DNA from 2 places in the Microbacterium sp. Root1433D1 genome. Region 2 is predicted to be linked to the other one. Evidence: predicted binding sites of a transcription regulator. Region 2 holds the regulator's gene; the other holds the start of a gene.
The links. Region 2 encodes LexA, which represses DNA repair genes until DNA is damaged. Its sites were predicted from a motif close to TCGAACANNTGTTCGA; they were not measured.

Region 1 (3,462 bases), 690 kb from region 2:
TGCCGTTCCTGTTCGTACTCTGGCGCTACTGGGGCACCTGGATGCACTATCTCGGCGCCGTCATCGTGGGCATCGTGTATCCGATCTCGGCGTGGGCGTGGTTCGACCTCGGGTCCATGTCTCTCTTCGCCCAGATCGCCTTCTTCGCCGTGACGATCGCCAGCTGTGTCGGCGGCACGGCCCTCGGCATCCTGATCGCCGACCGTCTCCGCAGGGCGGGAGTCGGCAGGCGCCGCTGAACCGCGCGAGCGCAGCCGCACACGCCAGGCAGCGACATCGCCAGGCAGCGATGTCGTCCGGCTTCGAAGCCGTCAGGCCGCGACGTCAAGCAGCACCGTCGTCAAGCAGCGCCGTCGTCAGGCCGCGATGTCGAAGCGTGCGCGGCCTCCGAGCCTCGGGGTTCGCGCAGAGTCGACGTATCGCGGCGGAATGAACCACACCCGCGCCTCCGCACCGCTCCCGCTCCCGCTCCCGCTCCCGCTCCCGCTCCCGGCAGTATCGATGCGGATCTGCCACCCGTTGTCGTGGATGCGATGGTGACACGTTTCGCACAGCAGCACTCCGTTGGAGAGATCGGTCGGCCCGTGGTCTCGTCTCCACCATCGAATGTGATGCGCCTTCGTCATCTCCGGCGGCAACCCGCACATCGCGCATCCCCCATCACGCTCTACCAGCGCCAGCCGTTGCGCCCGGGTGAACAACCGCTTCTCCCGTCCCCAATCGAGAATCTCGCTGTCTCCGCCGAGCACACACGGGATCACGCCGCCCCCGGCCGCCATCCGCCGCGCGGCCCCGACGCTGACCGGCTGATCGACCCCGTCCACGGTCGCCGACCCCGTGCCGGCCTCCAGATCGTCGAGGTTCATCCGCACGATCACCGTCGCACCGGCGACCGGCACCCGCTGCTCACACCCGAGCACGTGCGCGCAGAACACCGCGAGGGCATCGGCCTGGATCATCGGCACCGTCCGCCGATCCGCATCGGGCGCTTCCGCATCGGGCGCGTCTTTCCGCGCGGCGAACACGGCGGTCACGTAGCCCCGGATCGCGGTGACGACCGGCGCCGCGGTCTCGACATCGAGCACGGCGTTCAGATGCACCATTCCCTCACGCTCGAACAGTGTCAGCGCGCGCCTGCCGCGGCGCTCTTCCTCACGAGGCTCCAGACCATCCGGATCGAGCCATGCTTCTGCACGGACCACGAGCTTGCGCACATCGTCGAGTGCCAGACCTGCCGCCTTCTCCGCCAGCATGCGCTCGGCTTCGACGACACGCTCCACCCCCGTGGCGATCCGACAACGATCGAGCAACCCGATGATCATCGCGGCGGCGGGAGCACCGAGCGCCCCCGAATCCAGCGCCTCGCTCACCAGCGGATACTTCGCCGGCAGACGCGCACCCAGAAGGTCGCTCCGGGGTGCCGTCGCCTCTCCCACCTTGACGAGGCGCGACGCATCACCGGTCGACACCCCCGTGGCTGCCGCGATCAACGTCGCCGGGTTGCGGTAGCCCTGCTGCTTGGCCAGGCTCTCCGCCCCGAGCTCTGGACGTGACTCGCGGGAGATGCACGCCGCCACCGACACATGCACGGCATCCAACCGACGCCGCAACACCCCGATAGACGCGCTCACCTCGATCAGCTGCTCGCGGGACAGCTCTCCGGAGTCACCGGCATCTGACCACGCCTCATCGAGGCGTGACATCGCCTCGTGCAACGCGGTCAATTTCGACATACTCGATTCTACCGCGAACCGTCTCGACATTCGAATTTATGTTCTATTGAATACCGGTGCGACCGGCATGTCGTGAAGACCGAGAACCGAGTCAGCCGCCAGGAGTGCGTCGCTCCGAATGCCTGGTGGCACCGAGGTCCGGCGATCGACCAGGGACAGGAAGAGGCCCCGGATGTCGCATCCGGGGCCTCTTCTGCGCAGGTGACGTCAGCGCTTGCCGACGATCTGACGGCCGACGAGATCGCGCATGATCTCGTTCGTGCCGCCGTAGATGCGGTGCACGCGAGCATCGGTGAAAGCGCGGGCGATCGGGTACTCCATGATGTAGCCGTAACCGCCGTGCAGCTGCACGCCCGTGTCGAGCACCTCCCACTCGCGCTCGGTAGCCCAGAACTTGACCTTCGCGGCATCCTCGGCGGTGAGCGTGCTGTTCTTGTAGGCGAGCAACGCGCGGTCGATGTACGCCCACATCGCGTCCGTGGTCGCGGCCATGTCGGCGAGCCGGAAGCGGGTGTTCTGGAAGTCGGCGATGCGCTCGCCGAACGCCTCGCGGTCCTTCGTGTAGGCGACGGTCCAGTCGAGGGCGGCCTGCGCGGCTGCGGCTGCGGCGACGCCGATCGAGAGACGCTCAAGCGGCAGGTTTAGCATCAGCTGGATGAACCCCTGACCCTCCTTGCCGCTGATGAGGTTCTCGTCAGGGACGAACACGTCGGTGAAGCTGAGCTCGGCCGTGTCCCAGCCGTGGAAGCCCATCTTGCTGAGCTTCTTGCCCTGGTCGAAGCCCTCCATGCCCTTCTCCACGAGCAGCAGGCTGAAGGCGTCGGGACGGTTGCCCTCACCGGTCTTGACGAAGGTCACGACGACGTCGGCCGTCGTACCGGAGGAGATGAACGTCTTCGCACCGTTGAGGATGTAGCCGCCGTCGACCTTCTTGGCGTTGGTCTTGATGCCACGCAGATCCGAACCCGCACCCGGGTCGGTCATGGCGAGCGCGCCGAGCACCTCGCCCGTGGCCATGCGGGGAAGCCACTTCTCCTTCTGCGCCTGCGTTCCCATGTGCACGAGGTAGGGCACGGCCAGGTCGTCCTGGATGCCGAAGGCACCGGCCAGCGAACCCGCGCCGGAGGCGATGACCTCCTCCATCACGATCGTGCGGAAGCGGTAGTCCTGCAGCATGCCGGCGCCACCGAACTCCTCCGGGACCGACAGGCCGATCAGACCCGCCTCTCCGGCGGCCAGCATCGTCGCCCGGTCGATCTCCCCCGCGGCGTCCCACCGCTCGATCGCCTCGTTGGTCACGTGGCGCTTGACGAAGTCCTTGACCAGGTCCCGGAATGCCTCGTGATCCTCGTCGTAGATGTCGCGTTCCATGCCGTCCTCCTGAACGTCTCATGCATCGTTGCTCCGGCGATTCTACGTCGCACGACCAGTCCAGGACAGGACGTTGTGAGAATGCATCCCATAAAACGTGACACTGGGTACCGCGGTTGTCGGATGCCGCAACCGTGGCGTTCCGCGCCGATTCAGTGCGCGTAGTCGGGGGCGGCCGGCAGCGCGAAGAACTCCTCGAGCGTGTGGAACCCACCCTCGTGATAGGCGGCGGCGAGGTCGACGCCGACATAGCGGACGTGCCACGGCTCCGGCGCATACCCCGTGACCGGGGTGCCGACCTGCTCGTAGCGCACGATGAATCCGTACTCCCAGGCGTGCGCCGCGACCCAGTCGCTCT
Region 2 (3,462 bases):
CGACGTAGGGTGCGCGCTCATCGTCGGGCGCCGACGCGTCGGGGTTGGCCGGAGGATAGGCGAATGCGTGCACCGCGCCGCGGGGACCCTCGATCTCGATCGGGATGGACGCGGGCATCCACTCCGGATCGACCGGCTCGCCACCGCGCACGGCGGTGAACTCGCCGGATTCGATGTCGACGCACCACAGGCCCGCCGTCGCCCGAGAGCCGTTGCCGGAGAGGAGCACCCTGGTGCCGTCGACGGCATCGATGCTCACGTGGCCGTCACCGGGGAAGTCGATCACGCTCACGCCGCCGTCGGCATCGATCACGACGACCTCGTCGCGGCCGTTCGTACGGACGGCGACGATGCGGCCGTCGTCGAGCGGCTGGTACCAGCGGTTGCCGAGCACCCACAGCCCGTAGCCGGTGTCCGCATCGACAGGAGCGCCGGCAGGGGCGAACGGTCGCGCCGGCCCGGTGGGAGTCACCCCATCGAGCGTGACACGCTGCAGAGCCCAGCGACCGTCGGGATCGTCGGCGAAGATCAGCTCCGCGTCGCTGAGCCACTCCGGCTGCAGCGCCGCCCGCGAGGGGATCGTGTGCGGCGCCCCGCCGGGGACCTCTGCGATCTGAACGTGCGCGTCCTCCCACGGCATCCGTCCTCGATCCCAGCCGACCCATGCCGCGCGGGTGCCGTCGGGAGAGAGGGCGGGGTGGGCGAAGAAGCCGTCTCCCTGCACGATTACCCTGATCGCGGACGGGTCTTCGGCGGCGGATCCATCGAGCGGGATCTCGACGACCGAGCGGAGGTGCGGCGTGGTCGAGAGGTCTTCGCGCACGGCCAGCAGGCGGCCGTTCTGCACGCGCAGACCGCCGTGTGAGGGGCCCGGGGCGGTAAGGGCGACCGGTTCGGCTCCGACGCTCAGGCGGCGCACCCGCTGGTCTCCTGCATCGACGAAGAACAGCGTGCCGTGCTCATCGACCGTCCAGGCGCCTCCGCCGTACTCGTGCACGCGAGAGCGCGCGCTCCAGGGGGCGGGGAGGATTTCGGAGCCGGAAGAACTCCGCACCGTCACGCGTCCCTTCTCGGCGGGTACCGACTCACCCCACCAGATCTCCGCACCGACGAAGCGGGCTCCGTCGATGCGCGGAGAGGAGGCCGCGACGGAGGCCGCGGAGAAGGGCGAGGGCCAGGAACCGTAGGGGGACGACGACATGCTTCGAGCCTAGGCGTCGAAGGTGGACGCCCGTGCGTCAGGACGGGAGCATCGCGGTCTTGATCCGTTGCCCGACGCCACGAAGCCCCTCCCGGTACCCGGGGGGCTTCGTCGTGCCGTCTTGTCTCAGACCGCGCGCAGTACCGCGACGATCTTGCCGAGGATCACGGACTCATCGCCGAGGATGGGCTCGAACGCGGAGTTGCGGGGGAGCAGCCAGGTGTGGCCGTCGCGGCGACGCAGCACCTTCACGGTGGCCTCGCCGTCGAGCATCGCCGCCACGATCTCGCCGTTCTCGGCGCTGTTCTGGGAGCGGACGACGACCCAGTCGCCGTCGCAGATGGCGGCATCGATCATCGACTCGCCGGAGACCTTGAGCATGAAGAGGTCGCCCTTGCCCACCAGCTGGCGGGGGAGGGGGAAGATCTCCTCGACCTGCTGGTCGGCGGTGATCGGCACGCCGGCTGCGATGCGCCCGACGAGGGGGACGAGCGCGGCGTCTCCGACCGGGGTCGCCACGTCGGCGGGGCTCTCGGTGCTGGTACCAGGCAGATCGATGAGCACTTCCATAGCTCTCGTCTTCCCGGGGTCGCGGCGCAGATAGCCGCTGAGCTCGAGCTGTCCGAGCTGGTGGGTGACGCTGGAGAGGGACTTGAGGCCGACGGCGTCGCCGATCTCGCGCATGCTCGGCGGGTAGCCGTGGTGCGCGATCGAGTTCTGGATGACCTCGAGGATCGCCATCTGCTTCGGGCTGAGGCTCTTCCGGCGGCGCGTGCGCGGTGCCTCCGACTCGGGGGCAGAGTTCTCGCTCATGGTGCTCCTTCAGTGCGTGATCCGACGTCCCTCTTCGAATGTCGGAGGCCCGTGGTGGGGTGTCCTTATCGAAACCGTATCCGAGAATCGGGCCGATCTGGAAGATCTGTTCGAGCGTGTCGGCCTTATCGTCGGCGGGGTTTCGAAGAATACTTGACAGATGTTCGAACTCGAAGATATCTTCGGTACGTAGCTTCGCATTCACGGCTCCCGGCCGAGGCGGGAATGCGAACGCTACGCCAACTTCCCCGGTCGCCTCACGGCTCCGGGACAGGCTAAGGAGCACCACATGAGCAGCATCAGCTTCAGCACCGCAGCAGTCGTTCCGGCGTCGACCCGTCCTTCGACGCGACTCCGACTGACGACGCGTGGCCGCGCCGTGCTGCTGGCCTTCGCCTCCGTGCCGCTCGCGGTCGGCATCGCGTTCGCCGCACTCAGCGGTGGCAGTGCGATCGCCTCGGGTGCAGACACCGCGGCCGTCAGCGTCGAGACCGTCACGGTCATGCCCGGCGACACGCTCTGGTCGATCGCCACCGGCGTCGCCCCCGACGCCGACCCGCGCGACGTGATCGGTGAGATCAGCCGGATGAACCTGCTGCGTGGTGGCGAGCTCCAGATCGGTCAGACACTGGCCATCCCGGCCCAGTACGTGAACTGATCCTGCCGCAGCGTCGCTGCAGCAACTTTGCGTCATCGACTCGGGGCGCCGCTTAACATGGGAAGGGTGACCCTCTCCCTCAACGATCTCCCGCTACGTGATGATCTTCGCGGACTGACGCCGTACGGCGCTCCGCAGGCGCCCCTTCCGATCGCGCTCAACGTGAACGAGAACACACATCCGATCCCGGATGAAGTGGCCAGCGACATCCTCGACGACATCGCCGTGGCGATCCGCGACGTCAACCGCTACCCCGACCGGGAGTTCAGCACCCTTCGTGAGTCGTTCGCCGAGTATCTGGGGCACGGGCTCACCCCCGAGCAGATCTGGGCGGGCAACGGGTCCAACGAAGTGCTCCAGCACATCCTCCAGGCGTTCGGCGGGCCGGGGCGCACGGCGTTCGGCTTCGCGCCCACGTACTCGATGTACCCGCTGATCGCCCAGGGGACCGGGGCGCGGTGGATCGCCGGCACCAGGCAGCCCGACTACACGATCACGCCGGAGGAGGCCGCCGAGCAGGTGCGGGCCGCCGACCCGGACGTGGTGATCCTCTGCTCGCCCAACAACCCCACCGGCACGCCGCTGGGGCTCGACGTCGTCGAAGCCGTCTACGACGCGGCTCGGGGCATCGTTATCGTCGACGAGGCCTACCAGGAGTTCGCTCCCCGCGACGCGGTGTCCGCATTGACGCTGCTCGAAGGGCGTCCGCGGCTCGCCGTCTCGCGCACGATGAGCAAGGCGTTCGCGTTCGCGGGCGCTCGCGTCGGCTATCTCGCGGCGGATCCGGCCT

Region 1: the regulator LexA is predicted to act here: its motif matches at 1,764-1,779, upstream of ASD13_RS12225 (HNH endonuclease signature motif containing protein).

What each region holds. Positions count from the first base shown of each region.
Region 1 covers NZ_LMFN01000003.1:242,041-245,502, reverse strand. Annotated here, with positions in the region: gene ASD13_RS12230 (ECF transporter S component) at 1-239, shown strand, start outside; gene ASD13_RS12225 (HNH endonuclease signature motif containing protein) at 357-1,733, opposite strand; gene ASD13_RS12220 (acyl-CoA dehydrogenase family protein) at 1,941-3,104, opposite strand; gene ASD13_RS12215 (M15 family metallopeptidase) at 3,257-3,462, opposite strand, start outside.
Region 2 covers NZ_LMFN01000003.1:927,590-931,051, forward strand. Annotated here, with positions in the region: gene ASD13_RS15425 (S9 family peptidase) at 1-1,201, opposite strand, end outside; gene lexA (transcriptional repressor LexA) at 1,328-2,014, opposite strand; gene ASD13_RS15435 (LysM peptidoglycan-binding domain-containing protein) at 2,304-2,672, shown strand; gene ASD13_RS15440 (histidinol-phosphate transaminase) at 2,739-3,462, shown strand, end outside.